DNA from 3 places in the Shewanella sp. Pdp11 genome. Region 2 is predicted to be linked to each of the others. Evidence: predicted binding sites of a transcription regulator. Region 2 holds the regulator's gene; each other region holds the start of a gene.

Region 1 (10,791 bases), 1.0 Mb from region 2:
CACTTTTTTCACGCCAGTATTTTTTATCTCGATAGACATCTTAAATTCCTATGACTCGTTTCTCTCAAGGAGAAAACAGGCTGCTAAACAGGGTTAATTTAACTAAATAAGGTTACCAGTACCGCATTTTGGGCATGCATCCGATTTTCGGCTTGTTGCAGAATTAAGGATCCTGCACCGTCCATCACTTCATCTGTTACTTCTACACCACGGTGGGCGGGCAAACAATGCATAAAGAAGTTAGCGCCCGCTTTCGCCATCAAAGCTTTGTTGACTTGGTATGGTGCAAACTTCGCTTTGATATCCGCTAGCGGAGTGGGATCGCCCATTGAAATCCAAGTATCGGTATAAATAGCGTCGTGACCTTCAATCGCATCGATATCTGAAGTCAGTACCAGCTTACCGCCATATCGCTTAGCAAGCTCTTGCACTTCTGCCACTACGTAGCCATCAGGAAAGTGACCCGCTGGGCAGATCACTGTCATGGTGGCACCGAGAATAGCCGCACAGTACATCAGCGAGTGAGTGACATTATTACCATCACCAACATAAGCTAATTTAGCTTTGCTGACATCCTCAAACTGCTCTGCCAGTGTTAAAAAGTCAGCTAAGGCTTGGCAAGGATGATAAAGATCTGACAGCGCATTGATCACGGGCACTGTGCCAAACTCGGCTAATTGTTCAATGGTGGTGTGCGAATAGGTTCTCGCCACAATTGCGTCGGCCCAGCAAGACAGGTTAGAAGCAAAGTCAGCAACCGATTCCCGTTGACCTAGCGCACCATTTTGTTGATCTAGGTATAAACAGTGGCCACCGAGCTTATTAATACCGATATCAAAGCTAACGCGTGTTCTGAGCGAGGGCTTTTCAAATAACATCACCACACTCTTGCCATCCAGCGCGTGGCGGTACTCAGCCGGATTGGCTTTGATCGTCTTTGCCAAGGCAATCAGATCGAGTAACTGCTGCTGGGTTAACTCTTTTATCGATAGTAAATGCTTCATAACCTACTCCGTTTATGGTTGGATTTGTGTGCCCACGGCTTCACCTTTTGCTAATGCTATTAATTGGCTTGCATCACGCCACGAGGCAACTTGCACCGCCTGCCCCATCCACTGCGCGACTTCGAGCGCAGCTTCAACTTTGACCTTCATTCCTTTTTCGATCACACCTTGTTTAACAAGGTCTGCTATCTGCTTGCCATTTAAACTATGGATGAGCTGGCCTTTACCATCGAGCACCCCAGACACATCCGACAGCAGCACTAACTTGCCGCCCACTAATTTGGCTAAGGCCGTCGCCGCTTGGTCTGCATTGACGTTCAGCATTTGGCCATCGTCCATCATGGCGATGGAGCTACAAATCGGCATCCAACCTTGGGCGAGGATAAACTTAAGATAAGTGCCATCGTTTGGCGTGACTTCGCCCACTAAGCCTAAACGTTCATCTTTAATCTTTGCCGATACAGTATTGCCATCGGCGAGGCTCATGCCCACACTCACAATCCCAGCCTTAGTCGCTGCACCTTGCAGAATTTTGTTCGAAGTGCCCGCAAGTGCGCCGGCAATAATCGGCATTTGCTCAGGCGGAGTCACACGTAAACCTTCTAACTTGACGGTTTCCATGCCGTTAGCCGCTAACTGTTCATCCACCAAACAGCCGCCGCCATGCACCATCAACACTTGCTGACCATTGGCTAACATAGCCGCAGCCGTATCCATCAATCGCGCCATCCCCATTTCACATTGCAGCAGCGCGCCGCCCACTTTAAGCACTAATACTGAGTTGTTTGTAGACATCTTGACGACTCTCTTAAATAAGGATGAACAATTAAAGGTTAAAATGAATCTTTATGCATTGCAGCGCTTGGCTGGCAGCACCTTTCATCAAGTTATCGATGGCACTGGCTACCACTAAGTAACCGCTATTCTCATCAAACTTCCAACCTAAATGGCAGTTGGGTGTCAGCACCACATCGTCCACTTTAGGGAACTGATTGTGCTTTACGGTTACCAATGGCGCCTTGTCATACACGCTATAGGCATCTGCCACATCGGCAGTCGTAGTGCCTGGTTTTAGCTGCACGGTAATAGTCGCTAAAATGCCACGCTTAAAGTTGCCAAGGTGTGGGGTAAATATCACTTCTTGGCCAAGTTGAGTGGCGATCTCGGGTTGATGTCTGTGGCCTAATACGCCATAGGGTGTCAGGCTCACTTCACAAAAACTGGTGTGTAGCTGCGCTTTACGGCCCGCACCTGTTACGCCGCTCACGGCATTGATCACCGGATAAGCCGATGTCAGTAAACTCGCTAGCGGTTTTAACGCTGTCAATGATGCGGTTGGGTAACAACCTGGCACGGCAATCATCTTAGTCGCCGCGATTTCTTTAGCATTCCATTCGGCAAGGCCATATACGGCTTTGGCTAAAACTTCAGGATATTCATGCTCAAAGCCATACCACTTAGGATATTGCGCCACATCGCTGAAACGATAGGCACCGCTTAAATCGAATACTGCTAACCCTTGACTATAAAACCAAGCGGCTAAATGTAAGCTCACCGAATGCTCGGTCGCCAGCACCACGGCATCGGCTTCTGCAACGATTTTAGCCTTAGCCTCATCGGACAATGGTGACAGCGTTAACTCAATATGGCTAAAGCTAGGGTACAAATTCGCTAAAGGCTTACCTTTATCTAAACTGTTTTCAGAAACATACAAACCCTGAATCGTCAGTTCTGCTTCTGCATGGATTAAAGCGGTCAGTTGTGCGCCTGTGTAACCACTGGCACCAATAATGGCGATATTTTTCATGTGTTGTCTTATTAACCGAATCAAACAAACTTAAAGAATAGATGAATAGCGTACACGCATCCGCGCATATCTATGATGACAAGATTATCGTCGCAGGAAATCGTAATTGGTTGTTATTTTATTCACTGTCAGGTTAATGCTCTGAATCATGATATTTACTCTACGGGTCACAGAGGGTGACTCATCTCAACTGCAGGCTAGACTACCACAAATATCTAATTATGCAATATATGTGAATATATATTTTTAATTTATTTTTATGTTTTTTACTAAAACGCCGATCTGACCAGCCAGTCACTTATTCAGCTAACTCGTTAATAACTCAGTTATCCGTGGCAAATTTATGCAAAATTAGTCCTTTTTATTAACAGCTAAGATACATGACTGCAAAACCTAAAATGATGCACTTCATATTCACTTACGCTAATCATCACAAAATATTGCGTAGCTTCGCATTTATATTGAATATTCCTCAATGAACATTGCGATTGGTTGCATATTAGATAAGCCAGTCGTATAAGTTATAAGTTCTGCTGTTGACCATAGCCCCAAGTGATAGGTATTGTGCTAACGGGCTAAATGTACGGCAGGATTTTCATGTTTTTCTATTCGGAGTAACTATGGTTGTAACCAAGGCAGACAATATGACAGATATGTATGCGTCATTAAGATCAAACGTGAGTATGTTAGGACAAATCCTCGGTGACACTATGCGCACCCACCTCGGGGACTCCTTTCTCGAGAAGGTTGAACAGATCCGTAAACTTGCTAAAGATTCACGCCGGGGCGATCAAGCCGCTAGAGAGCAAATGCTCGAGTTACTCACCGCCCTGCCAGACGAAGAATTAGTTCCGTTTGCAAAGGCATTTAACCAGTTCCTCAACTTAGCTAATTTATCTGAACAATTTCATACCATTAGCCGCAACTGTGACGAACTCGTCTGTGTGCCAGATCCCGTGGAACAGCTGCTAGGCCGCATGTTAAATGGCCGTGTAGACCAAACGAAAATGCTCGACTGCCTTAAGACACTGGATATCGATCTAGTGCTGACAGCGCATCCCACTGAAATTTCCCGTCGCACCCTGATCCAAAAATACGCCGCCATTGTCGACTGCTTAACAGAGCAAGAAAACGACCAACTGTCGGATAGAGAACGTCAACAGATCAATCTGCGCCTGCGCCAATTAATCGCGCAAATATGGCACACCAATGAGATCCGCCGCGAGCGTCCAACTCCAGTAGATGAGGCTCGCTGGGGATTATCCACCATTGAAGAGTCACTCTGGCATGCGGTGCCTGACTTCTTAAGACAACTTAACGACCGAGTGCAGCAACGCACAGGCCAGCAATTACCGATTGATATCGCGCCAGTGCGCTTTTCAAGCTGGATGGGCGGCGATCGCGACGGCAACCCGTTTGTAACTGCCAAAGTCACCCAAGAGGTGCTCGATCGTAACCGCCATGCTGCCGCCAGATTATTCTTAAAAGATATCGTGCTGCTGGTCGGTGAACTGTCGATGGAAGAAGCCAATGATGAGTTAAAGGCTTATACCAATAACAGCTGCGAGCCATACCGCCACGTGTTGCGCTCCATTCGTCAAAGACTGCGCGATACCATAGATTATTTAAATGCGCGCATCGAAGGCCACAATCCTGAAGTCGATAAGTCGAGTCTGATTTGGCAAGAAAGTGATCTCAAAGCGCCGCTAGAAATGCTCTATAAGAGTTTAACCGACTGCGGTATGCGCTTAATTGCCAACGGTTTATTGCTCGACATTCTCCGCCGTCTCGCCTGCTTTGGCATTCATATGCTCAGGCTCGACATTCGCCAAGATGCCAGCCGTCACAGCGATGTGCTCGCCGAGTTAACTCGCTATCTCGGCATGGGTGATTTCAACCATTGGGACGAGACTGAGAAGCAAGCCTTCTTATTACGCGAACTCAGCAACCGTCGTCCACTGATCCCAGGTAACTGGCAACCCTCAGCCGATGTGGCCGAAGTGCTTAATACCTGTCGTTTGATTGCTAAACATCCGGCTAAAGCACTTGGATCCTATGTGATTTCGATGGCGGGTAAGCCATCGGATGTCTTAACGGTTTTACTCTTGCTCAAAGAAACGGGCTGTTCGCATCCAATGCGCGTGGTGCCACTGTTTGAAACCCTAAGCGACTTAAACAACGCCGCGGCCTGTATTACCGATTTGCTCGATATTGACTGGTATCGTGGCTATACCAAAGGCATGCAAGAGGTCATGATTGGCTACTCTGACTCCGCTAAAGATGCCGGTGTTATGGCGGCGGCTTGGGCTCAGTATCACGCTCAAGAACAGTTAGTGGCCGTCTGTAAACAAGCGGGCGTCAAGCTTACGCTATTCCATGGCCGTGGTGGCAGCATTGGTCGCGGGGGTGGTCCTGCACACAAAGCAATCCTATCGCAACCACCAGGTTCGGTAGATGGCCGCATTCGTGTGACTGAGCAGGGCGAAATGATCCGCTTCAAGTTTGGCTTGCCAAAACTCGCGGTTCAAAGCTTAGCCCTGTATACCTCGGCCGTATTGGAAGCAACCCTATTACCACCGCCAGAGCCTAAACAAGAATGGCGCAATTGCATGCAACGTATCGCTGAAGAATCAGTGGGTGCATACCGTGGCATAGTGCGTGATGAACCTGATTTTGTGGCTTATTTCCGCGCGGCAACGCCAGAAGTGGAATTAGGAAAACTGCCACTCGGCAGCCGCCCAGCTAAACGTCGTGTCGATGGTGGGATCGAAAGTCTGCGAGCCATTCCATGGATTTTTGCTTGGTCGCAAAACCGCTTGATGTTACCCGCATGGCTCGGCGCAGGTGAAGCACTACAAGCCGCCAGTGAACGCGGTGAAATGGGTTTACTGCAAGACATGGAGCGGGAATGGCCCTTCTTCAGCACTCGCATTTCAATGCTAGAAATGGTGTACGCCAAGGCGGAACCTAATTTGGCCCGCTACTACGAAACCTGTTTAGTACCTAAGGAATTGCATCACTTAGGCGAAACCTTGCGCCAACGCTTAGATCTGGGCATTAAAGTCGTGCTTGAGCTGACAAAATCGGATAGTTTAATGGCGCATACACCGTGGAATCGCGAATCAGTTAAACTGCGAAATCCGTATATCGATCCATTAAACTTCTTACAAACCGAGCTATTAGCGCGGACACGTAAGGAAACAACCGAAACTCCTGCGTCTGAACATGTGCAATTAGCGCTAATGCTGACTATTGCAGGTGTGGCAGCGGGTATGAGAAACACTGGTTAATGAAAAAACTTTCCCGCACGATTTGCTTGGGACTGACTGTACTGCTTGGCGGCTGCGTCTCGCAGTACAGTATCAGCGAGCACGAAATGGAGCAGTACCTCAGTAAAGAGATCCATTTTGAGATTAAACAAGGCAATCAATTAGTTGGCGCAGAAGTACGCATTAACGACATTAGTGTCAAGCTAGGTGCAAAACCTGACACTATGAGCGTAAGTGCCGCAACTCAAGTATCAATTAAGAATCCGATCTTTCCATTGAGTGCCAAACTCACTACGACTTTCGAAGCCAAGCCTTGGTATGACAGCGCAACGCACAGTGTCTATCTGCGCCAGCTCGAATTAGTCAAAGTGGAGTCAACACCAAAAGATATTGAAAAAGCCATCAGCAGTGCCACGCCGCAGGTAATGGGCTATCTAAGACAATTCTTAGAAAACCAGCCTGTGTATGTGCTGGATACTAAGGATAGTAACCAAGCACTGATGGCAAAAATGACCGAAAGCATTCAAGTTGCCCCAGGCAAATTAATGCTTAAGTTCACTAAATAATCTGCCATTTTTGTCGCTCTGTAGAAGTTAAAATGCTCCATCAGGAGCATTTTTGTTGGCGGATTTAAACTGGTATATACCCGTATAAGAGTTACTTACTGAATCGCCCAATCGACTGATAATCGACGATCACAGCTTCAGCTAAAAGCTCACGTCTTAGCATATCGTAAGCCACAGCAGCACTTAAACTGCGTACCAGATCCCGTGAACGTCTCGGTAGTTTAATCATCTGACTATAAACACCGCCGCGAGTTGCTAAAGCGATCGCCACAGTGCCCACAGGTTTCTCATCTGTGCCACCATCGGGCCCCGCAATTCCACTGGTTGCCAGCGCATAATCACTGTCTAAAATTTGCCTTGCCCCCTTAGCCATTTCTTCCACAGTCGCAATAGAGACTGCACCATGATCATCTAAGGTTGAAGGATTAACACCTAACACACGCACTTTAGATTCATTACTGTAAGTCACTAATCCGTGCTGTAAGTAAGATGAACTGCCAGGGAAATCAACTAACTGACTGGTGATCATGCCGCCAGTGCAAGACTCGGCAACGCTTAAGGTCAAGCCTGAGTTAAGTAGCTTATAATGAATTTCTTCGGCAAGAGTGGCTTTATCTTCCGCGACAACCGCAGTACCCAGCACCATTTTGATGTGCCCAGCGACGCGAGGTAATACTGCAATCGCTTTATCGCCACGGGCGAAAATCTTAATCTCAATATGCGGCATAGAAGAGCGGTAACCAATAGTAATGCCTTCTGGCAGCTCTAGCGGTTCTAACTTATCTGCCAAAGCGGACTCACCTTGACCTATGGTCAATAGTTTCTTTAATGCGACCTTAGCATCAAGGTTAAACTCTTCGCGAATAAAGGGCACAAACTGCTCTGTAACCATGTGCTTCAGCTCAAAAGGCACACCAGGCGTAAAGAATAACCAAGCGCGGTTAAGCTTAACTCTAAAACCACAAGCGGTTCCCACTGGGTTATCAACCATCACAGCTGAGGCTGGCAGCATAGCTTGCTTGAGATTACTTGAAGGCATTTCACGGTTATTACGGGTAAACCACTCCTCTAAACGCTCACGCCACTCCGCATTCTCAACCAATGGTTCGCCCTTTGCCTTAGCCATCGCTAAAGCAGACATATCATCACTCGTCGGCCCGAGACCACCATTAACGAGAATCACATCGGCATGTAGGCTACGTTCTTGGAAAACAGCAATCAGATCCTCGAGACGATCGCCGACGGTTACTCGACGCTGGATCTCGACACCATGCTCCATCATAGTACTGGCAAACCAAGCGGCGTTGGTATCAACAATCTGTCCCGCCAACACCTCTTCCCCAGTGCAAATCATCTCTAACTTCATCTCAGATCCTTATCTACCCCAATAAATTAAAACATAAGGTAAGTAACCGCTTAACTAATAGCAATAGCTAGGCTCGATCGAGAACTAAGATCGCTGTAGCAAAATCGGAGCATTGACAAAATAACCGTACAAATAACCAACAACCATTACTTATTATTGATGTCATGAAGAGTGAAAGAGAGTGTTAAGGAGAGAAAAATAGGAGGAAAACTGACTAATTGAATAGACACTAGGCTGGATTTAACAAATTGCGGACGCAAAAAAGCCAGCTTATTCAGCTGGCTTCGTTACATCTCTATGAGATAATTAGGCGCTTGGCGATGACCTACTCTCACATGGGGAGACCCCACACTACCATCGGCGCGTTTGCGTTTCACTTCTGAGTTCGGGATGGGATCAGGTGGTTCCACAAGGCTATTGTCACCAAGCAAATTCTTACTGGTTAATTGTCCGTCTGACGGCATTGTCTCCTTGCTACTGTGCTCATGTACTAACGTACACTCCGCGCCTCGCTCGTCACGGCTTTGTCAGCCTAACAATTTCCTGCGTAATTAACCTTTTAATTAAAATTTGAAAAGCTGATTTGCTTTGAGTCTTTCACTTTATCAAGTGTCGATATTCTGTCTAAGTTCGCTTAGCAAAACCCATCTGGGTTGTATGGTTAAGCCTCTCGAGTCATTAGTACATGTTAGCTCAACGCCTCACAACGCTTACACACCATGCCTATCAACGTCCTAGTCTCGAACGGCTCTTTAGAGGAATTAAATTCCTAGGGATGACTCATCTTAGGGCTCGCTTCCCGCTTAGATGCTTTCAGCGGTTATCGATTCCGAACGTAGCTACCGGGCAATGCCATTGGCATGACAACCCGAACACCAGCGGTTCGTCCACTCCGGTCCTCTCGTACTAGGAGCAGCTCCCTTCAATCATCCAACGCCCACGGCAGATAGGGACCGAACTGTCTCACGACGTTCTGAACCCAGCTCGCGTACCACTTTAAATGGCGAACAGCCATACCCTTGGGACCGACTTCAGCCCCAGGATGTGATGAGCCGACATCGAGGTGCCAAACACCGCCGTCGATATGAACTCTTGGGCGGTATCAGCCTGTTATCCCCGGAGTACCTTTTATCCGTTGAGCGATGGCCCTTCCATTCAGAACCACCGGATCACTATGACCTACTTTCGTACCTGCTCGACGTGTATGTCTCGCAGTTAAGCTGGCTTATGCCATTGCACTAACCGTACGATGTCCGACCGTACTTAGCCAACCTTCGTGCTCCTCCGTTACTCTTTGGGAGGAGACCGCCCCAGTCAAACTACCCACCAGGCACTGTCCCTAATCCCGATAAGGGACCTAGGTTAGAACATCAAAACTACAAGGGTGGTATTTCAAGGACGACTCCATCATGACTAGCGTCACAACTTCAAAGTCTCCCACCTATCCTACACATGTAGGTTCAATGTTCAGTGCCAAGCTATAGTAAAGGTTCACGGGGTCTTTCCGTCTAGCCGCGGGTATACGGCATCTTCACCGCAATTTCAACTTCACTGAGTCTCGGCTGGAGACAGCGTGGCCATCATTACGCCATTCGTGCAGGTCGGAACTTACCCGACAAGGAATTTCGCTACCTTAGGACCGTTATAGTTACGGCCGCCGTTTACCGGGGCTTCGATCATGAGCTTCTCTTGCGATAACCCAATCAATTAACCTTCCGGCACCGGGCAGGCGTCACACCGTATACTTCCTCTTGCGAGTTTGCACAGTGCTGTGTTTTTGATAAACAGTTGCAGCCACCTGGTATCTGCGACTCCCGTCAGCTTAGAGAGCAAGTCTCATCACCAACAGGAGCGTACCTTCTCCCGAAGTTACGGTACCATTTTGCCTAGTTCCTTCAGCCGAGTTCTCTCAAGCGCCTTGGTATTCTCTACCCGACCACCTGTGTCGGTTTGGGGTACGATTCCCGCTAACCTGAAGCTTAGAAGATTTTCCTGGAAGCATGGCATCAACTACTTCAGTCCCTTAGGACCTCGTCATCAGCTCTCAGTGTGTACATCAAAGTACGTGTCCCCGGATTTGCCTAAGAACACCACCTACCACCTTAAACGCGGACTACCAACGCCGCGCTAGCCTAGCCTTCTCCGTCTCTCCATCGCAGTTAGCGGAAGTACAGAAATATTAATCTGTTTCCCATCGATTACGCCTTTCGGCCTCACCTTAGGGGTCGACTCACCCTGCCCCGATTAACGTTGGACAGGAACCCTTGGTCTTTCGGCGAGGGGGTTTTTCACCCCCTTTATCGTTACTCATGTCAGCATTCGCACTTCTGATACCTCCAGCGTGGGTTACCCCTTCACCTTCAACGGCTTACAGAACGCTCCTCTACCGCGCACAGTAAACTGTGCACCCGTAGCTTCGGTGACTAGCTTAGCCCCGTTACATCTTCCGCGCAGGCCGACTCGACTAGTGAGCTATTACGCTTTCTTTAAATGATGGCTGCTTCTAAGCCAACATCCTAGCTGTCTAAGCCTTCCCACATCGTTTCCCACTTAGCTAGTACTTTGGGACCTTAGCTGACGGTCTGGGTTGTTTCCCTTTTGACGACGGACGTTAGCACCCGCCGTCTGTCTCCCGAGTAGTACTCATTGGTATTCGGAGTTTGCAAAGGGTTGGTAAGTCGGGATGACCCCCTAGCCTTAACAGTGCTCTACCCCCAATGGTATTCGCTCGAGGCGCTACCTAAATAGCTTTCGAGGAGAACCAGATATCTCCCGGTTT
Region 2 (10,791 bases):
GCAATCTGACTGCCGCCGCTAAGTTGTCGGCGATTATTTTGCTGGTGGTGTTTTGCTTGATTGGGCTTGAGCGTTTTGCCCGTCGTAAACAGCAGTTATTCCAAAAACAATCGCGCATCCAAGCCAGTGACTTGTATCGACTCTCGACAGCGCAAACCACAGTTGCACTGAGCTTTTGCGTCGCTCTGCTGTTATTAGCCTTTTTATTGCCCTTTGGCATTTTAATTTCCTATGCTATTGGTTACTTTGAACAAAGCTGGGATGGGCGCTTTTGGCAATTAAGTCTTAATAGTCTAAGCCTTGCGCTGATCACTAGCTTAATCTGTTGCTTAATCGCTTTGCTGCTCATGTTTGTACGCCGGATAAGCCCAAGGCCCAGTGATGTCTTGCCCTCACGTTTAGCCTCGACGGGTTATGCCTTGCCCGGCACTGTGCTCGCAATCGGCGTATTAGTGCCGCTCACTATGCTCGATTTTACGATAAACGATCTGGCGGATTTACTTGGTTTAAATGGCCCTGGGCTTATTTTAACGGGCAGCGTAGTGGCATTGATTTTTGCTTTTTGTGTGCGTTTCGTGGCAATTGCGATTGGCAGTGTTGAAAGCAGTTATAAACGCATCTCGCCATCGCTAGACATGGTGAGCCTGACCATGGGGCAAACTCCTAGGCAACTTTTGCGGCGGGTGCATTTGCCTCTACTTGGCAAGGGATTGTTTGCTGGTGCATTATTAGTGTTTATCGAAAGCATGAAGGAACTGCCCGCGGCGTTATTGCTGCGGCCTATCGGTTTTGAAAACCTTGCAACTTATGTATTCCAGTTTGTATCCGATGAAAAACTCGAGCACGGCGCCTTAGCCGCGATTGTGATTGTGCTGGTGGGCTTAGTACCGCTGATTTATTTAAACCGTTCATTGGAGCACCACAGCTGATGACAAACACGCTCAAACTCATGCAAGTTCATAGCGATTATCAGGGCCAGCAAGTTTTAAAGGGGTTGAGTTTGGCCCTAGAACAAGGAGAGATTCTTGCTCTGTTAGGCCCCAGCGGTTGTGGCAAGACAACCTTATTACGAGCCGTGGCGGGGTTACAGGCGATTAGCCAAGGTGAAATCCAGATAAATGGCCGTGTTGTAAGTGGCGACAGTCAGTTTGTGCCTAGCGAGCAGCGTGGTATCGGCATGATTTTCCAAGACTATGCGCTTTTTCCCCATTTAACTGTGGCGGAGAATATTCTTTTTGGCGTGGATAAATTGTCGGCCGGCGAGCGTCAGGCACGGTTGGATGAGATGCTAACCTTAGTCAAACTCGAAGGCTTGGCTCAGCGTTATCCCCATGAGTTATCTGGCGGTCAACAGCAGCGCGTCTCGATTGCGCGGGCACTTGCCTATGAGCCGCAGTTATTACTGCTCGATGAGCCTTTTTCTAATATCGATGCCCAAGTGCGTTACGAGATGATGGCGGAAATTCGCAGTATCTTAAAACAGCGTAATGTGAGCGCGGTATTTGTCACCCACAGCAAGGATGAAGCCTTTGTATTTGCAGATACTTTGGCGATTTTTAATCAAGGCATTATAGTGCAGCATGGCAGCGCTGAAGCCTTATACGCCGCGCCCAATAGCCGTTATGTGGCGGACTTTTTAGGTAGCGGTAATTACTTACCCGCCGCAGTGCTCGATGGACACAGAGTTGCCACTCCAATCGGCCACTTAACCAGCCTCACACCATTAGGGTTGCCGAGCGAGTTCAGCGGCACGGTATTCTTGCGCCCGCAGCAATTGACGCTCAGTGCCGATGAGCAAGGTGTGGGCACGATCACAGAGCGGCGTTTTTTAGGCGCTTTTTGTCATTACTGGGTCAAGATTGAAGCCGCCTCCCATGCATATTATGTCGAAGTGCGAAGCCAAATGATGCAGCTCACTATCGGCCAAAAAGTCGGGGTTACGACAGAGCCGCACTCGCTGGTACTATTTGAATCTTAGGCATATTGATATTGTGCAGAGCCAATCTAAGCCGTCAGGTATTAATGCCATGGTGATAAGCTATCACCAACGAAAGTATGACATTTTTGCTTACGTTTAACTTGCGTCTATGCGGTATGGGGTGGTGATTTTTTCGACCATCCTTGTTACTTTGAACCTCCGGTTTTGGAGGACTTATGCTAAAAACAATAAAATCAATTTGTAGCTTAGTGACAGTAGTGACGGCGATGTCGTCTTCAGGAGTGATGGCCATGGATAGGATCACGGGTAAAGCCTTTGCGACGCGCTCTGAAGTGTATGCCACCCATGGAATGGCGGCGACCAGCCAACCCCTCGCCACGCAAGTCGCTATCGACATACTCAAGCAGGGCGGTAGTGCCGTCGATGCGGCCATTGCCGCTAATGCCATGCTAGGGTTAGTCGAGCCAACGGGTTCAGGTGTTGGTGGCGATTTATTTGCCATCGTCTGGAGCGCGAAAGATAAACGTCTCTATGGCCTTAACGCTTCGGGTCGCAGTCCAAAATCCTTAAGTTTAGAAAAGCTCAAATCCCTCGGCTTAGACTATTTGCCGCCGCTTGGGCCTTTGCCTGTTTCTGTGCCCGGCGCAGTGGATGGTTGGTATGAACTGCATAATAAGTTCGGCAAATTAGCTATGGCCGATAATCTCGCGCCCGCAATCCACTATGCCCGTGATGGTTTTCCTGTCTCCGAATTGATTGCTTATTATCTTGAGGGTAGCGGTAAAAAACTCGCAAAATTCCCTGGTTTTAAAGAAACTTATATGCCTAATGGCAAGATGCCAGCGGTGGGCGAAATCTTTAAAAACCCAGCGCTTGCTAATACCTATGAGAAAATTGCCAAAGGTGGCCGCGATGTTTTTTATAAAGGCGATATTGCCAAAAGTATCGATAAGTACATGAAATCCCAAGGTGGTTATTTAAGTTATGATGACTTAGCGACCCATACTAGCGACTGGATAGATCCGGTTTCGGTGAACTACCGTGGTTACGATGTATGGGAACTGCCGCCCAATGGTCAAGGCATTGCGGCGCTACAAATCTTAAAAACCATGGAACCCTTTAATGTGGCTGCGATGGGCTTTAATAGCCCCGAATATGTGCATTTATTTGTCGAAGCCAAAAAACTCGCCTTTGCCGACAGAGCTAAGTTTTATGCCGACATGGCCTTTAATAAAGTGCCAGTTAACGAGTTGATTTCGCAGCAATATAATTATGATCGCGCTAATTTAATCGATCCCAATAAAGCGGCCAAGAGTGTTGATGCGGGTAATCCTGCGTTGCAACATGGCGATACTGTGTACCTGACCACAGCCGACAAAGACGGCAACATGGTGTCACTCATTCAAAGTAACTACCGTGGTATGGGGTCGGGCATGACACCGCCAGATCTCGGTTTCGTGCTGCAAGACCGTGGGCAAATGTTTGATTTAACTGAGGGGCGTTTTAATAGCTACGCACCGGGTAAGCGTCCATTCCATACTATTATTCCCGCCTTTGTGACCAAAGACGGTAAGCCTTGGTTGAGTTTTGGGGTGATGGGCGGCGCGACTCAGCCACAAATGCACGCACAAATTGTAATGAATCTGATTGATTTTAAAATGAACTTGCAAGAAGCGGGCGATGCCCCGAGAATTTTGCATATGGGCTCAACCGAGCCCACCGGCGAAGTGATGAATGATGGCGGCTACGTCAGTCTGGAATCGGGCTTCCCTGTGGAAACACGCCGTGAGCTTATCAAGAAAGGTCATGTGCTGCGTGATGGACTTGGGGATTTTGGCGGCTATCAAGCTATTGGATTTAATGCTGAAACGGGCGTGTATCGTGGCGCTTCTGAGAGCCGTAAAGATGGTCATGCTGCCGGTTATTAACTTCAGCGTCACGCTAAGGTAAGCTCGAGGTAGAGTAAGCTTTGCTGCTCTAATTCGATTAAACTGAATGACGAGACTTTTCAGTCTCGTCATTTTTACATTAGGGATCTTGGGCGTGATATTGCTACCTAATGAGCATTATCATGATAAACCAGAACAAACTGTGCGTTAGTTAATGTCATTTTCAGGTAAAGTTGCGGATAATATTGCCGAAAATGAATTTAGAAAAAGGGTGATAACCAAATGGATATTCAAAATATGCCGCGTGAACAGTTGGGTGTGTGTGCCGAGGGGAACTTACACAGTGTCTATTTGATGTTTAATGCCAATGACAATGTCGAGTCGCAATTACGTCCCTGTCTTGCCAACGTTGCGCAGTATATTTATGAGCTGACAGATCAATACTCTGACAGTGCATTCAATGGTTTTGTGGGGATTGGCGCTAATTATTGGGATAGCCTCTACCCCAATGCTCGCCCTGAAATGCTCAAGCCTTTTCCTGCTATGCAAGTCGGCAGCCGCGAAGCGCCGGCAATTGAATATGATTTGTTCGTGCATATCCGCTGCGACCGTTACGATATTCTGCATTTAGTCGCTAATGAAATCAGCCAAATGTTTGAAGACTTAGTGGAATTAGTCGATGAAGAACGTGGGTTTCGATTTATGGATAGCCGCGATTTAACCGGCTTTGTCGATGGCACCGAAAACCCTAAGGGGCGTCACCGTCAGGAAGTCGCTCTGGTTGGCGATGAAGATCCAGAGTTTAAGGGCGGCAGTTATATTCACGTGCAAAAGTATGCCCACAATTTGAGTAAATGGCATCGATTACCGGTTAAAAAACAAGAAGATATTATCGGTCGCACTAAGCAAGATAATATCGAGTATGAATCAGAAGACAAGCCACTGACCAGCCATATCAAGCGGGTGAATCTTAAAGATGCGAATGGTCAGTCGATGGAAATCCTGCGCCAGAGCATGCCCTATGGTTCACTAAAAGAGCAGGGATTGATGTTTATTTCTAACTGCCGCACGCCTGAGCATTTTGAAAAGATGCTGCATAGCATGATGTTTGGTGATGGCGAAGGTAACCATGATCACTTGATGCATTTTACCAAGGCGATGACAGGCTCATCCTTCTTTGCCCCCGCATTGGATTTTATGCTGCAATTCGACGAATAAGCTTTCAATATTTGAGCAGATTCAGCATCAATGAAACGCACTTACGCTAACGCCTGAGTGCGTTTTTTTATGCTAATGCGCGGGAATCCATTTTTTGATATCGAGTTGCCATTGCTGGGCGGTGTAATCGATAAAGGCGCGCACCAGATTTTGCTGATAACTGCGGGACAAGTACACAGCCCACAGGGTTTGGCCTGGCGTCGTAAAGTCGGGCAACACTTCTTTAAGCTGGCCGCTGGCAAGGTATTGATTTGCTAAGTCGCAGGGCAAACGCACTATGCCATGTCCCCGCAGCGCCGCACTGACCAACACTCCCATATCGTTAGCCCTAAGATTCCCTGTAACTTTTACGTGCTCGGCTTGCAGCTCTTTCAGGAAAGGCCAATTTTGTTGCGCCGAGTGTATCAGGCAGTTGTGAGCCAGCAGATCTATCGGCTCGACAAGTGGTGTGTTGCTATCAAGGTAGCTTGGCGCAGCACAGATCACGGCATCTATAGTCATTAAACGCCGCGCAATCAAATTATCATCCGGCTGCTCGGTATAGCGCAATGCCACGTCGACTCGCTCATCTACCAATTGCGCAAAACTGTCCGACATCACCAGTTGAATGTTGACCTTAGGATGAATTTTAATAAAGCGATCGACAACATCGAACAGGCTGTGCTGTCCAAGGCCAATCGGTGTGGCGATACGAATACTGCCCACCAGTTCACTGTTATGGCTGTGGGCGCGGCTTTCCATGGCGGCAACTTCACTTAAGATCCGCTGGCAAAATTGCAGCGCTTCTTCGCCTTGTAAGGTCAGGCTGACGCTACGAGTGGTACGGTGGAGTAAGCGTAAACTAAGCCATTGCTCAATTTCTTGAATATGGCGGGATACCTGCAGGCGGCTGAGGTCTAAATGTTCGGCAGCTTTGGTAAAGCTGCCGCAGTTTGCGACTTCGACGAAACTGCGTATTGCGGCAATTTTATCCATATTAGTACCTCAAACTGAAACAATCATGCTCATTTATTGATGTTTATCACGTGAAACACTGCAAGTAAACTGGCTTCAATGTAAATCATCAGAGAGAGTTAACGAAATGAAAATCGCAATTTTAGGTGCAACAGGTTGGATTGGTGGTGCAATTTTAAAAGAAGCATTGAGCCGTGGGCACCAAGTAACAGCGTTAGTGCGTGATCCGAGCAAGTTATCTGTTACTGACGTGGCTGTGCATGCTGTGGATTTAGAGCAGCCATTAGTGGCAGAACCCTTCACTGGAGTAGATGTTGTCATTGCCTCTGTTGGTGGCCGCGCACAACAAAATCATGGCCTAGTGGCGAGTACGGTTCAGTATTTACTGGATGTGCTGCCCAACGCTAAGGTGCCACGTTTATTGTGGGTTGGTGGTGCAGGCAGCTTAGAAGTGGCACCGGGTGTGACTTTGGTTTCTAGCCCAGATTTTCCCGCTGCATATAAAGATGAGGCGTTAGCTCAGGGTGAAGCTTTGCAGGTATTCCGTGCGGCGCAAACTGCAATTAATTGGACCTTTGTGAGCCCAGCCGCTGAGATTTATCCTGGCGAGAGTGAAGGTCCATATCGCCTTGGTGGCGATAGCTTCTTTACCGATGCCAATGGTCGCAGCCGCATTTCTGTTACCGATTACGCTAAAGCCATGTTAGACGAAGCCGAACAGGGCACTCACGCAAATCAGCGCATCAGTGTGGCTTACTGATATCGCTACAGTTGAGTTAGATATAGTGAGTTAGATATTGTGCTGTAATCTGTAACGTAATCGGGACAACGACCAAATAATCAGCGCAAAATTGGACTGAAATGGGTACAGATGAAATAGAACAGGTCAGCAAGCTGACCTGTTTTTTTATTCTGCGTAATTGAATAAAGATTTGATGGTTTCTAAGGTATCGGCGATATCTTGGATGCTCGATGGACAAATAAAGATAGTGTCATCACCGGCAATTGTGCCCAAAATGCCTTCTGGTTTACCGATAGAATCCAATAAACGGGCAATCAGCTGCGCTGCACCTGGACTAGTTCGCACGACGATCATCGCTTGGTTATGATCGACGTCGAGTACCAAATTCTTCAGTGGGCTACCCGCAGTGGGTACGCCTAATTCGGCTGGTAAGCAATACACCATCTCTTGCTTAGCGTTGCGAGTCCGCACTGCGCCGAACTTGCTGAGCATGCGTGACACTTTTGATTGGTTAATATTACCAAAGCCTTCAGCTTGCAAGGCGGTGACGATTTCACTCTGAGAGCCAAAGCGCTCTTCTTTTAAAATCGACTTAAAAATTCTAACAAGGTCATCCTGATTCTTGGTCGTTTGCATAATATTATTATTCGTTATTCAAAAAAACAGGCCCATTTTGAATATTTTTAGAAAAATTGTCAACAAATAACCAGATTGGTTGAATAAAAATTCACTAACCCTCTGTGGTTAAGCATTTGCTGGGGGCGTAAAAATATCAATTTGAGTAATTGTTCTACATTGCTTCTATGTTATTCCGGAATTCTTTTGCCCCACGACTAAGGGATAATTGAAATTGTTGTGACATTCCAGTAATGTGACGCCAACGCAAATTAGATCCATGTCACACATATCCGAGAAATAACGGAGATAACTATGAAAGTTGCTGTACTTGGTGCTGCTGGTGGTATCGGCCAGGCTCTTGCCCTACTGTTAAAAACTCAATTGCCTGCGGGTTCTAAACTGTCTCTATATGATATCGCACCGGTGACTCCGGGTGTTGCGGTTGACTTGAGCCACATCCCAACTGCTGTTGAAATCAAAGGTTTTGCTGGTGAAGATCCAACGCCTGCCCTTGTGGGTGCTGACGTTGTGCTAATTTCTGCTGGTGTTGCGCGTAAGCCTGGTATGGACCGTTCAGATCTGTTCAATATCAATGCGGGTATCGTTCGCAACCTGATCGAAAAAGTAGCGGCAACTTGCCCTACGGCTTTGGTTGGCATTATCACTAACCCTGTCAACACCACTGTTGCTATCGCTGCAGAAGTGATGAAAAAAGCGGGTGTTTACGATAAGAACCGTCTGTTCGGTATCACGACATTAGACGTGATCCGCTCTGAAACTTTCATCGCCGAATTAAAAGGCCTGAACGTTGCTGACGTTAAAGTGAATGTGATCGGCGGCCACAGCGGCGTGACCATTCTGCCATTACTGTCTCAAGTTGAAGGCGTGACTTTCACTGACGAAGAAGTGGCAAGTCTGACAACTCGCATCCAAAACGCGGGTACAGAAGTGGTTGAAGCTAAAGCCGGTGGCGGAAGTGCGACTCTGTCTATGGGTCAAGCGGCTTGCCGTTTCGGTATGTCTCTGGTTCGTGGTCTGCAAGGCGAAGCTAACATCGTTGAATGCGCCTATGTTGACGGCGGCAGTGAGCACGCTGAATTCTTCGCACAACCTGTGCTGTTAGGCAAAAACGGTATTGAAAAAGTACTGCCTTACGGTGAAGTGAGTGCATTCGAAGCTAACGCTCGTGATTCTATGTTAGATACGCTGAAAGGCGATATCAAACTAGGCGTTGATTTCGTTAAATAATCTTTCGGATAATCTATTTAGATTATGACGAATTAAAAAACGGAGCCATTGAGCTCCGTTTTTTTATGCCTCAGTTTTACACTTGCTCAATTTAACTTAATCGATCAGCGACGCCTGGTGGGAATTTGGCAGTTATCGTCGCAGCGGGCTTTGCCCGTTAGTAGATAGGAGATGCGATATCTGTGTTTTGCGAATCTGAGATAGCACCAATCGGCCACAGTTTTAATCACGGGCAGGCGTAACAGTTGGATCCAAGTACGGGTACCTGTCAGTGCCCACGCTTTACAAGTGACATCTAACCCGAGTAACACTTCGCCTGTTGCGGTTTCGCCATGGAGAATCGTATTGGCGTAGTCTCTATCGATATGGCGGAAATGCTCGCTAAAATCGGGTGCATTTAAATCTTCAAGCCCAATCAAGTTTTTCGGATCGCGCGCTTTCAGTTGACGCATCTCGGCGCTACATAATGGACAATTTCCATCGTAAAAAATCCGCAGTTCCATCGGGTTCACCTCTGATGACTTGACCATAATACTTGATCAAAGCTCTTGGCTTGCGCACTTAAGCTTGGTTTTCTTTTACCCTAATACGCAGAATAAAGGGTTTTAGATCGCAGCTGATTTAAATCTAATGTGTGTCTCATTTGGCTTTTTATTAGGTTAAATTCAAACGAGTACAGTAACATCTTGGTTATTCATAAGGTTAACTTGATTGCTGATTTTTAAGCAAACAAGTTAAAGCCTGAGCAATGACGACTCAAAAGGATAGGTATGACATCTCCCATCATAATCACTGGCGTGGGTAAACGCATAGGTTACGCCTTAGCCAAACATTTTCTCGCCCAAGGTCAGCAGGTGATTGGTACTTATCGCAGCCATTACGCTAGCATCGATGAGCTTAACGTCTTAGGTGCGACTCTGTATCCCTGCGATTTTTATGACGATGCCCAAGTGCAATCCTTAATTGATGCGTTAACTCAACTGCCTCAAGTTCGCGCCATTATTCACAATGCCTCGGACTGGCTGCCGGATAACTGTCAGCGTGCGCCGAGCGAAGTGCTGCAGCGGATGATGCAAGTGCATGTGAGCGTGCCCTATCAGTTGAACTTGGCCTTAGAGGCGCAGCTACGTGCCGCTGCTGGCGATAAAATCGGCGGCAGTGATGTGATTCATATTACCGATTATGTGGCAGAAAAGGGCAGTCAGAAGCATATCGCCTATGCCGCCAGTAAAGCCGCGCTGCACAATATGACGCTATCCTTTGCCGCCAAATTCGCCCCCGAGGTGAAAGTCAATTCGATTGCACCGGCGATGATCCTCTTTAATGCGGGTGATGACGCTGCCTATCAGCAAAAAACCTTAGCCAAAGCGCTGTTGCCGAAAGAGGCGGGAAATGAGGAAATTATTGACTTAGTGGAATATCTGCTGAATAGCCGCTACGTCACTGGTCGTTGCCATAATGTCGATGGCGGTCGGCATTTGAGGTAAAGAAGAATCTAGATTTTAGGTTCTAGGTCCTAGGCCCTAGAATCTAGTTACCTAGCACCTTCTTTTAAAACGTCAGTAGGCGACTTGGGGTGATGATAAAGGGCAAAGGCACATCCCAATGTTCGCAGGGTAAACTCACAACTTGCTGACAGTCGTGGGCGTAACCCATAGGCAAAGGTTTCCCCTTAAGTTGCCAGTTCGCCAGCGTCCTATCGTAATAACCTCCGCCCATGCCCATACGATTTCCCATTAAATCAAACGCCACTAAGGGCGTGATAACCACATCGAGATCTGTTACTGGGATAATGGCGCGCACATCTAACTTAGGTTCTAAGATGCCGAATTGATTCGCCTGCATAGGTGTGTCAGCGCTGTAATGCAGGAATAACAATTGCCCTGCATTGAAGGGATGCAACCTTGGCAGATAGGTGTGAATCCCCAATTGCCACAGTGCTTCGATCAGCGGCGGCGTGGCAAGTTCGCCATCGTGGGTGAGATACAGAGCTACATGTTGCGCATTTTGAGCCTGCAATGCATCGAGCATACGTTGGCTAGCGCTCAAGCTTGCTTGAGTTTGCTCGGTTTCTGAAAGGGATTTGCGCGCGGTGCGAATGTTTTTACGTATCTGATTGCGGCTTTCTTTTGTATGGAGCGCGATATTTGCCGCATAGTTTGTGACATCTTCGGCATCAGCGA
Region 3 (10,791 bases), 2.0 Mb from region 2:
ATGAGTACTACTCGGGAGACAGACGGCGGGTGCTAACGTCCGTCGTCAAAAGGGAAACAACCCAGACCGTCAGCTAAGGTCCCAAAGTACTAGCTAAGTGGGAAACGATGTGGGAAGGCTTAGACAGCTAGGATGTTGGCTTAGAAGCAGCCATCATTTAAAGAAAGCGTAATAGCTCACTAGTCGAGTCGGCCTGCGCGGAAGATGTAACGGGGCTAAGCTAGTCACCGAAGCTACGGGTGCACAGTTTACTGTGCGCGGTAGAGGAGCGTTCTGTAAGCCGTTGAAGGTGAAGGGGTAACCCACGCTGGAGGTATCAGAAGTGCGAATGCTGACATGAGTAACGATAAAGGGGGTGAAAAACCCCCTCGCCGAAAGACCAAGGGTTCCTGTCCAACGTTAATCGGGGCAGGGTGAGTCGACCCCTAAGGTGAGGCCGAAAGGCGTAATCGATGGGAAACAGATTAATATTTCTGTACTTCCGCTAACTGCGATGGAGAGACGGAGAAGGCTAGGCTAGCGCGGCGTTGGTAGTCCGCGTTTAAGGTGGTAGGTGGTGTTCTTAGGCAAATCCGGGGACACGTACTTTGATGTACACACTGAGAGCTGATGACGAGGTCCTAAGGGACTGAAGTAGTTGATGCCATGCTTCCAGGAAAATCTTCTAAGCTTCAGGTTAGCGGGAATCGTACCCCAAACCGACACAGGTGGTCGGGTAGAGAATACCAAGGCGCTTGAGAGAACTCGGCTGAAGGAACTAGGCAAAATGGTACCGTAACTTCGGGAGAAGGTACGCTCCTGTTGGTGATGAGACTTGCTCTCTAAGCTGACGGGAGTCGCAGATACCAGGTGGCTGCAACTGTTTATCAAAAACACAGCACTGTGCAAACTCGCAAGAGGAAGTATACGGTGTGACGCCTGCCCGGTGCCGGAAGGTTAATTGATTGGGTTATCGCAAGAGAAGCTCATGATCGAAGCCCCGGTAAACGGCGGCCGTAACTATAACGGTCCTAAGGTAGCGAAATTCCTTGTCGGGTAAGTTCCGACCTGCACGAATGGCGTAATGATGGCCACGCTGTCTCCAGCCGAGACTCAGTGAAGTTGAAATTGCGGTGAAGATGCCGTATACCCGCGGCTAGACGGAAAGACCCCGTGAACCTTTACTATAGCTTGGCACTGAACATTGAACCTACATGTGTAGGATAGGTGGGAGACTTTGAAGTTGTGACGCTAGTCATGATGGAGTCGTCCTTGAAATACCACCCTTGTAGTTTTGATGTTCTAACCTAGGTCCCTTATCGGGATTAGGGACAGTGCCTGGTGGGTAGTTTGACTGGGGCGGTCTCCTCCCAAAGAGTAACGGAGGAGCACGAAGGTTGGCTAAGTACGGTCGGACATCGTACGGTTAGTGCAATGGCATAAGCCAGCTTAACTGCGAGACATACACGTCGAGCAGGTACGAAAGTAGGTCATAGTGATCCGGTGGTTCTGAATGGAAGGGCCATCGCTCAACGGATAAAAGGTACTCCGGGGATAACAGGCTGATACCGCCCAAGAGTTCATATCGACGGCGGTGTTTGGCACCTCGATGTCGGCTCATCACATCCTGGGGCTGAAGTCGGTCCCAAGGGTATGGCTGTTCGCCATTTAAAGTGGTACGCGAGCTGGGTTCAGAACGTCGTGAGACAGTTCGGTCCCTATCTGCCGTGGGCGTTGGATGATTGAAGGGAGCTGCTCCTAGTACGAGAGGACCGGAGTGGACGAACCGCTGGTGTTCGGGTTGTCATGCCAATGGCATTGCCCGGTAGCTACGTTCGGAATCGATAACCGCTGAAAGCATCTAAGCGGGAAGCGAGCCCTAAGATGAGTCATCCCTAGGAATTTAATTCCTCTAAAGAGCCGTTCGAGACTAGGACGTTGATAGGCATGGTGTGTAAGCGTTGTGAGGCGTTGAGCTAACATGTACTAATGACTCGAGAGGCTTAACCATACAACCCAGATGGGTTTTGCTAAGCGAACTTAGACAGAATAGAGATACTTGATAAAGTGAAAGACTCAAAGCAAATCAGCTTTTCAAATTTTAATTAAAAGGTTAATTACGCAGGAAATTGTTAGGCTGACAAAGCCGTGACGAGCGAGGCGCGGAGTGTACGTTAGTACATGAGCACAGTAGCAAGGAGACAATGCCGTCAGACGGACAATTAACCAGTAAGAATTTGCTTGGTGACAATAGCCTTGTGGAACCACCTGATCCCATCCCGAACTCAGAAGTGAAACGCAAACGCGCCGATGGTAGTGTGGGGTCTCCCCATGTGAGAGTAGGTCATCGCCAAGCGCCTAATTATCTCATTGAGATGCAACGAAGCCAGCTGAATAAGCTGGCTTTTTTGCGTCTGAAATTTGCAGGAATTGATATATTTTCTTCCAACTTGCATTTTCCTTGCTATTTTTCTCACCAGCTCACCAGCTCACCAGCTCACCAGCTCACCAGCTCACCAGCTCACCAGCTCACCAGCTCACCAGCTCATTTTTTAATTGCTGAGTTCCTTGTCGATCCTAGGCTTCCTTATTTCGTTCTTGTCCTATTGCTTATACTAATCACATTAAATATCTAATCAGTTCACAGCCTCACAGTCATCTCAATCCAAGGCGCATTGACGCAGAAATGGTTATTCCCTTTTAAGTCAATGCAACACCGGAGTGGGATGCCGACGGGCGGCTAACTGTTAACGGCATGGCAACGCGCTTTATACTGCGTTTAAGGCTTTCGACAGAGCACTACTATGTCTTCAAGCCTTCGCCTTGTTTAAAGCGCGTTGAATTCCCGCTGAATGAACAGATATTAAATACGATTGGTATTAATCCTGCGAATAGCTAAGAGCCTAAGGTCTACCTCGGGTAGCACTGTGGCTTATCTTTCAAGATAGCCGCTCCACAACAAACCGTATTGAGCCTATAGCACCGCTTTGTGTTGGTATCAAGGGGACATCTAAGTTGTCAAAATGGATGATTTAATTTGTTAGATTGAACCCATTCCTCTTCTTCAAACAATGCCTCCAGAACGACATTCCTTTTTATCTTCTACCAGAATCAAATAGCAGTAACTTGGATTGTGAAATTTGCATGCTTTTTCACTTGGTTTGTTCCTATGTTCGTTGTCTTCAATTTAGGAATCATTTTTTAGCCTAGTACATCATTTAGACTTAACTCTAGCATAGTGCGTATTTCATTATGGTATATTGATTTAATTGCTCGATTTCTGAGGATTAGTGATTAACAGTCTTTTGGTTTAGTTAATATTGGTAAGACCAATTTACATTTTAATGGTTTTTTGTTATCAATTGGTTATGTTTGTACTGGGTTTAGTTCAAGCTGGTTTTCTTGTTGTGTGACTTTTTAGCTTTTAAATATGATTTTTTATTCAAGTCCTCTTTGGTGTGGTGGTCGCTATAGGTCTGTCTACCAGAGACCCATAGTTTGTAAACCGCTCAACCGATTGAATGTTGAACTTGTGATGCGATAGCGATGGTTTTGGGGCAATCGTACTGTTGATAGGGATTGAGAGAGTAAGGGGGAGGGGGAGGGGGAGCTATGGAGGATGTAACGCAATCTTTATTGGATGCCGTTGGCATTATGTTTTTGGGGATGGGCTTAGTGTATTTATTTTTAAGTGTACTAATCCTTGGGATCCATTTGGTTGCGCGCTGGTGTGCGGTGGATGCAGCATCTGCACGTTTTGCTACAAATCATGCTAAAAGCCAGCAGAGAGTAGCACAATCAGATGTTAAGCCTTTAGACCCAAATGTGGTCGCTGCGATTTCACTAGCGGTAAAGCAGTATCGTTCACAGATTAAGTAATGGGGAGCAGTATGACTTTTGTATATAATTCTACGGCGGCAGTAGCTAAGCCATTATTTTTAACTGATGTCGTTTTGCGGGACGCGCATCAATCTATTTTAGCGACGCGCTTACGCCTTGATGACATGTTACCGATAGCGCCATTACTCGATAAGATCGGCTTCTGGTCACTGGAATCTTGGGGTGGGGCGACGTTTGATGCCTGCATTCGTTATCTTGGTGAAGATCCTTGGGATCGAATTCGTGAGCTGAAAAAGGCCATGCCGAATACGCCGCAGCAAATGTTGCTGCGTGGCCAAAACCTCTTAGGTTATCGCCATTATGCCGATGATTTAGTGACGCGTTTTGTTGAGCGCGCCCATACTAATGGCGTTGATGTATTTCGTATTTTCGATGCGATGAACGATGTGCGCAACCTCGAGACTGCGGTGAAAGCGGTGCGCCAAGTTGGCGGCCATGCGCAGGGGACGATTTCGTATACCACGAGTCCAGTGCACACCATAGAGACTTGGGTTGATATGGCAAAACGTCTCGAAGATATGGGGTGTGATTCTTTGTGCATCAAAGATATGGCGGGCTTACTTAAGCCGATGGAAGCGTTTGAGCTTATTAGCCGACTCAAATCTCAGACCCAACTCGTGTTATCTATGCATTGTCATGCGACGACAGGGTTGAGTACGGCCACTTATCAGAAAGCCATTGAAGCGGGTGTCGATGTGCTCGATACGGCAATTTCGTCGATGAGTCAAACCTATGGACATACTGCAACTGAAACCGTTATCGCTATGGTGGAAGATACTGAGCGTGCCACGGGTTACGATATGGTTTTGCTTGAGGAGATTGCCGCTTATTTTCGTGAAGTGCGCAAGAAGTACGCTAAGTTTGAAGGCGCGCTGAAAGGCATCGATTCGCGGATCTTACGTGCACAAGTGCCTGGTGGCATGTTGACCAATATGGAGAGCCAACTAAAGGAACAGGGCGCGGCCGATAAGATGGACTTGGTATTGGAAGAAATCCCCCGCGTTCGTGCTGATTTAGGTTTCTTGCCGTTAGTGACGCCCACATCGCAGATTGTCGGCTCGCAGGCAGTAATCAATGTGCTAATGGGTGAGCGTTATAAGTCACTGACGAAAGAGACTGAAGGCGTGCTCAAGGGGGAATATGGCGCGACGCCTGCGCCAGTAGATGCCGCATTGCAAGCCAGAGTCTTGCAAGGGGTTGAAGCTATTACCTGTCGCCCTGCGGATTTATTAACGCCGGAGCTGGCTAAGTTACGGCTCGAGTTGGCAGATAAAGCGCAGGAACAGGGCATTCGCCTATCTTCAGAGCATGACGATGATGTGCTGACCTATGCACTCTTCCCACAAATAGGATTGCAGTTCTTAAAGAATCGTGACGATCCAAGCGCCTTTGAGCCTAAGCCTGAATTGACTTCGGCACTTGCTGCTAATGCTGCGGATCGTGGCCCAGAAACTTACACTGTGACTGTCGAAGGGCAAGAGTACGTAGTTGAAGTCGCCGCCGGCGGTGAGATTTCGCAAATCCAACCACAGGGCCAAATTGTTCATGCCGTGCAAACGGCTACGGCGAGCACTACGCCAACGGCTAGCCATGGTGAGATCCGGCTTGAAATGAGCGCGCCTCTGTCGGGCAACATCTTCAAAGTGCATGTTTCTCTAGGCGATAGAGTGTGTGAAGGCGATGTTGTGATCATCCTTGAGGCGATGAAGATGGAAACTGAAATTCGTGCTCAGGGCGATGGCATTATCGCTAAGCTCTGGGTGAAAGAAGGTGACTCAGTGTCTGTGGGTTCTCAATTACTGGCCCTGGCGTAGGAGTCATTATGGAAGGTTTAATGGCTTTTTGGGCCGAGACAGGTATTGCCCATTTTACTGACGGGCAAGTGTTGATGATGGCAGTGGGTGCTTTGCTTTTGTATCTCGCCATCGTGCGTGGATTTGAGCCTTTGCTATTGTTGCCCATTGGTTTTGGTGCAGTACTGGCGAACATTCCCCATGCGGGATTTACCGAAGAAGGCGGCATGCTGTATTACGCCTATCATGTGGGGATTGAGACTGGGGTGTTCCCACTGTTGATCTTTATGGGCGTCGGTGCGCTGACCGACTTTAGTGCCTTGATTGCCAATCCTAAAACCCTGTTGTTAGGAGCTGCGGCGCAGTTTGGGATTTTCGCGACACTGATAGGTGCGATAGCGCTGAACCTAGTGCCGGGCTTTGAGTTCACTATGAAGGATGCGGCGGCCATTGCGATTATCGGCGGCGCCGATGGGCCGACGGCGATTTTCCTCGCTTCAAAGCTGGCGCCTGAGTTATTGGGTGCGATTGCGGTTGCGGCTTATTCCTATATGGCGTTAGTCCCTATTATTCAACCGCCGATCATGCGCTTACTGACAACCCAAGCTGAGCGCGAAATTAAAATGGAGCAGCTGCGCGAAGTCAGCAAGAAGGAAAAGATCATTTTCCCCTTAATGGTGCTGGGATTAACGATTCTCTTCTTACCTGCGGCCACGCCGTTAGTGGGCATGTTTTGCCTTGGTAACTTGATGCGTGAATCGGGCGTGGTGGATAGATTATCGAAAACGGCGCAGAACGAGCTTATCAATATCGTCACTATTTTCTTAGGGTTAGCTGTGGGTTCTAAGTTATCGGCCGATCAATTTCTGCGACTGGAAACCTTAGGGATTTTGGTGTTGGGTGCTTTGGCTTTTAGCGTTGGAACTGCCGCGGGTGTGTTGATGGCAAAACTCATGTGTAAGCTGTCGGGTGGTAAAGTGAATCCGCTGATTGGCGCGGCAGGGGTGTCGGCTGTGCCTATGGCGGCGCGAGTCGTCAATAAAGTGGGGTTAGAAGCGAATCAACATAACTTCCTGCTGATGCATGCAATGGGGCCCAATGTGGCGGGTGTGTTAGGTTCGGCAGTCGCTGCGGGGATTTTACTTGCCGTTCTTGGGTAATGGACGGGGTTAATCACTGAGTTAACCGATTGGGGTTAACTGAGCTTTGAACATCTTCCAATTGTTAGTACAGTCTTATCACTAAGGCCAACTCGATATTGAGTTGGCCTTTTGCTAAGCCGTTAACCACATTAACGTGATGAGGATTAAAATCAGCCCGCCACTTATGCCGATAATGTAGATAAAACCTCGTCGGCCTTGTTTTAGTGTGAGTTTGTTGGCTTTTAAAAATAACGCCCAAAACAAACATAGGATCAGCGGGATAAGGAAGAGTCTCGTCATTGTCTGTTCTGCTAAAATGTGAGTTAGAGTGGTTTCAGAGTCTAACAGTTTGATCTTATTTGGGTAACCTATTTTACAGCCGATGAGGATTGTTGGAGTTGATTGGATGCTTTAAGGTCGACAGTTTCACCGTTGTTTGCTGGATAAAAAAAAGACCGCCTAAGCGGTCTCTTGATTTACATCATCTGCGTAATTTACCTAATGTTACTGATGGTTTAGCGCAGTGGCTTCGACCCAGTATTGTTATTGCTGCGAACTTACTGGTGTAACGTCTTGGTTATCGTTCGAATAGAACTGCGCTTCATCGAGTTCATTTTCTGATTTACCAATCACGACAGCTGTCATCATATCGCCCGTCACGTTCGTTGCTGTGCGGATCATATCGATGATACGGTCAATCGCGGCGATAAAGGCAATGCCTTCAAGTGGCAGACCAATCACACCTAAGGTCACAGTTAACATCACCATTGCACTTCCTGGCACGCCAGCGGTGCCAACAGAAGCCACGGTTGCAGTCACGGCAATCATTACATAGTCCAGTGTATCGAGCGGAATATTGTAAATTTGGGCGATGAAGATAGCGGCAATCGCAGGATAAATACCCCCACAGCCGTCCATGTTCATGGTCGCACCTAATGGCATCACAAAGGCGCTATAACGCTTTGATACGCCCATGGTTTCGACTGCACGGGTGCTCGCAGGTAAAGTGCCGAAACTTGAAGAAGTACTAAAGGCGACTAACTGCGCTGGCATAGCTTTGCGGAAAAATTGCAGTGGGCTTAAACCGCCGACAAATTTCACTAAGCCACCGTAAACAAAGATGATGTGGATAAAAGCGGCAATGTAGATAGCCCCGATAAACTTACCCAAAGGCAGTAAGGTTGATAAACCATATTCACCCACAACCCATGCCATTAAACCAAACACGCCGATAGGGGTGAGTTTTAAGACCATACGAGTCAGTTGGAACATGACTTCAGCGCCTGCTTCTATGGTGCGTTTTAGCGGCTCAGCTTTCTCGCCGACTTTGTTAATAGCGATACCCACTAACGCGGCAAACACGATAATTTGCAGTACCTTACCTTCAGCCAGTGAAGCGAAAGGATTGACAGGGATCATGTCGAGCAACACTTGTGCAAAACCGGGAATATTACGCTCGCGCACTTCCGTTGCCGTGAGCTGCATAGTGCCGCCCATGTCGATCATTGAGCCTACGGCTAAGCCGATCAACGAGGCAATCGTGCCTGTCAGCATGAACATGCCTAAGGTTTTAAGGCTCAAGCGTTTTAGGCTAGTTTGCGAGCCGAGCGATGTGATACTGACGACAATGGCACAAAATACCAAAGGCGCGACCAACATCTTAATGGCGCCAATGAACAGATCACCGAGTGGTTTTAGCACTGTGGCGCTTTCACCTAAAATAACGCCAACGAGCGCACCTAAGATAAAGCCTGCTAAGACTTTTTGCCAAAACGGAATGCGGCTAATGGTTTGAAGGATCATGCATATTCCAGAAAAATAAATTAAGAGTGAGCCAATAGACCTGCGATGATAGGATTCGTATTTAACGAATTGAGCGTGATGTTAACGCGCTCTCAGTCATGCGCAGGGTCATTGATTGCCATAGTTAAACCATTGTATCGACAGAGCTAGGGTTATAACAAACCGTTTTTCTTATAACTTATTGTGATAAATGAGTTTGTTGTAAAAAGATTAAGTGAAACATTCAATTAACCCTAGGCAAGCTTAATTGTATTGAATGTAAAAAGAGAGATTTATCATTGAGTAAGCCATTATGACTGAGTTAGGCATTATGTTCTCCGGCGCTTTTTTAGCGGCGACATTGTTACCGGGGGGATCTGAAGTCTTACTCGTGGCGTTATTAAACAAAACCCCAGAGGCTTGGGTTGCGCTGGTCGTGGTGGCTAGTATTGGTAACACGTTGGGCGCGATGACCAGTTTCTATTTAGGCCGCTTAGGTCGCCTAGCAAAATCACCGGAAGCGTTAGCGACAGGTAAACACGCAAAGGGGCTCGCCTTGATTGAGCGCTACGGCGTATGGGCGCTATTGCTCTCATGGGCACCGGTTATCGGCGATATTCTCTGTTTATTGGCAGGTTGGCTTAGGTTAGCGTTAATCCCCTCTTTGGTGATGATTTTAATCGGAAAAACAATTCGTTACTTAATTGTTGCCGCAGCTGTGCTGCAATGGATAGCATGATGGCGCTAGGATGCATTTAATAGTCAAGTGCTGGGAGTGTTTTCCGTTTAGACTGAATTTACAGTATAGATAGGAACTTAGTGCCAATTTTGCGAGTCATAAATCCCAATGCTTAATCATTTAAGCGCACTATTACTTTACGCAGCACTTTAGCTATAACACTTTATTTTGACCTATTGATGTATGAGGGGAATGTTTTGAAGAAATGGATATTAGCGGTCGCAATTTCTGCCGCACTCGCGGGCTGTGCATCTGAAACGACTACGGCGAACTTGCCCGCAGGCGTTAAACTTATTGAGAATGTGCAACTGGCTGATTCGCAAGTAGGGATCCCCTACAAAAAGTACCAATTAGCCAATGGGTTAACGGTTATTTTGCATCAAGATGATTCCGATCCCTTAGTGCATGTCGACGTCACTTATCATGTGGGATCTGCCCGTGAATTAGCTGGCCGTTCGGGTTTTGCGCATTTATTTGAACACATGATGTTTCAAGGCTCGCAGCACGTTGCTGACGAACAACATTTTGAAGTGGTTACCGAAGCTGGCGGCACCTTAAACGGCACGACCAATACCGACAGAACCAACTACTTTGAAACCGTACCCAGCAATCAATTAGAAAAAATGCTGTGGCTTGAGTCGGACCGTATGGGCTTTTTATTGCCGGCACTCACCAGTGAAAAATTTGAAGTGCAGCGCGAGACTGTGAAAAACGAGCGTGCTCAGCGTATCGATAATCAGCCCTATGGCCGCATGAGTGAGCGTTTTAGCCAAGTCATGTATCCTGTCGGTCATCCTTATTCTTGGCCTGTGATTGGCTGGCCGGACGATCTTAATCGCGCCACAGTTGATGATGTTAAACACTTTTTCCAACGTTGGTATGGGCCTAACAATGCAACCCTGACCATAGGTGGCGATTTCGATGAAATGCAGACCTTAGCCTGGGTAAACAAATATTTTGGTGAAATCCCCCGCGGCCCTGAAGTCTCGTTAGAGCAAAAGGCGCTGGTTAACTTAGATAAAACGCGTTATATCTCCATGGAAGATCAAGTGCATTTGCCTTTGATCCGTATTGGTTTTCCAACCGTATACGCAAGGCATCCTGATGAAGCTGCGCTCGATCTGTTAGCCAATATACTAGGCGGCGGCAAAACATCCTTGTTATATAAAAACTTGGTGAAGGATGGTTATGCCGTGCAGGCCAATGTCAGCCATCCTTGCCAAGAGCTGGCGTGTCAGATGTCGATTTACGCTTTAGCCAATCCTGAAAAGGGCGGCAAACTGGCGGATCTGGAGCAACGTATCCTCGATTCTATTAATGAGTTTGAGCAACGTGGCGTTACCGATGACGATCTGCAAAAAGTGAAAGTGCAGTTTGAGGCGGATACAATTTACAGCCTGCAAAGTGTTTCTGGCAAAGTATCAGCCTTAGCGATGAACCAAACGCTGACGGGCAA

Evidence for each region. Region 2 encodes ArgR, which controls arginine synthesis, uptake and breakdown. Its sites were predicted from a motif close to ANTGAATANNTATTCANT; they were not measured.
Region 1: argC (N-acetyl-gamma-glutamyl-phosphate reductase) is a predicted target of ArgR. The motif match lies at 3,022-3,039, and genes of this name have one in related genera.
Region 3: AYJ58_RS08215 (OadG family transporter subunit) is a predicted target of ArgR. The motif match lies at 3,409-3,426, and genes of this name have one in related genera.

Annotation. Positions count from the first base shown of each region.
Region 1 covers NZ_CP015194.1:894,170-904,960, reverse strand. Annotated here, with positions in the region: gene AYJ58_RS04115 (argininosuccinate synthase) at 1-39, opposite strand, end outside; gene AYJ58_RS04110 (ornithine carbamoyltransferase) at 99-1,004, opposite strand; gene argB (acetylglutamate kinase) at 1,017-1,799, opposite strand; gene argC (N-acetyl-gamma-glutamyl-phosphate reductase) at 1,831-2,811, opposite strand; gene ppc (phosphoenolpyruvate carboxylase) at 3,432-6,101, shown strand; gene AYJ58_RS04090 (DUF1439 domain-containing protein) at 6,101-6,646, shown strand; gene AYJ58_RS04085 (CinA family nicotinamide mononucleotide deamidase-related protein) at 6,738-8,012, opposite strand; rRNA gene rrf (5S ribosomal RNA) at 8,325-8,440, opposite strand; rRNA gene AYJ58_RS04075 (23S ribosomal RNA) at 8,670-10,791, opposite strand, start outside.
Region 2 covers NZ_CP015194.1:4,829,617-4,840,407, reverse strand. Annotated here, with positions in the region: gene AYJ58_RS21275 (ABC transporter permease) at 1-929, shown strand, start outside; gene AYJ58_RS21270 (ABC transporter ATP-binding protein) at 929-1,978, shown strand; gene ggt (gamma-glutamyltransferase) at 2,155-3,867, shown strand; gene AYJ58_RS21260 (Dyp-type peroxidase) at 4,111-5,046, shown strand; gene AYJ58_RS21255 (LysR family transcriptional regulator) at 5,119-6,021, opposite strand; gene AYJ58_RS21250 (NAD(P)-dependent oxidoreductase) at 6,128-6,760, shown strand; gene argR (transcriptional regulator ArgR) at 6,908-7,378, opposite strand; gene mdh (malate dehydrogenase) at 7,673-8,608, shown strand; gene AYJ58_RS21235 (thiol-disulfide oxidoreductase DCC family protein) at 8,713-9,111, opposite strand; gene folM (dihydromonapterin reductase) at 9,379-10,095, shown strand; gene AYJ58_RS21225 (5-formyltetrahydrofolate cyclo-ligase) at 10,160-10,791, opposite strand, start outside.
Region 3 covers NZ_CP015194.1:1,847,533-1,858,323, forward strand. Annotated here, with positions in the region: rRNA gene AYJ58_RS08205 (23S ribosomal RNA) at 1-1,990, shown strand, start outside; rRNA gene rrf (5S ribosomal RNA) at 2,220-2,335, shown strand; gene AYJ58_RS08215 (OadG family transporter subunit) at 3,592-3,858, shown strand; gene oadA (sodium-extruding oxaloacetate decarboxylase subunit alpha) at 3,870-5,693, shown strand; gene AYJ58_RS08225 (sodium ion-translocating decarboxylase subunit beta) at 5,702-6,832, shown strand; gene AYJ58_RS21910 (hypothetical protein) at 6,947-7,114, opposite strand; gene AYJ58_RS08230 (dicarboxylate/amino acid:cation symporter) at 7,358-8,617, opposite strand; gene AYJ58_RS08235 (YqaA family protein) at 8,910-9,335, shown strand; gene AYJ58_RS08240 (M16 family metallopeptidase) at 9,515-10,791, shown strand, end outside.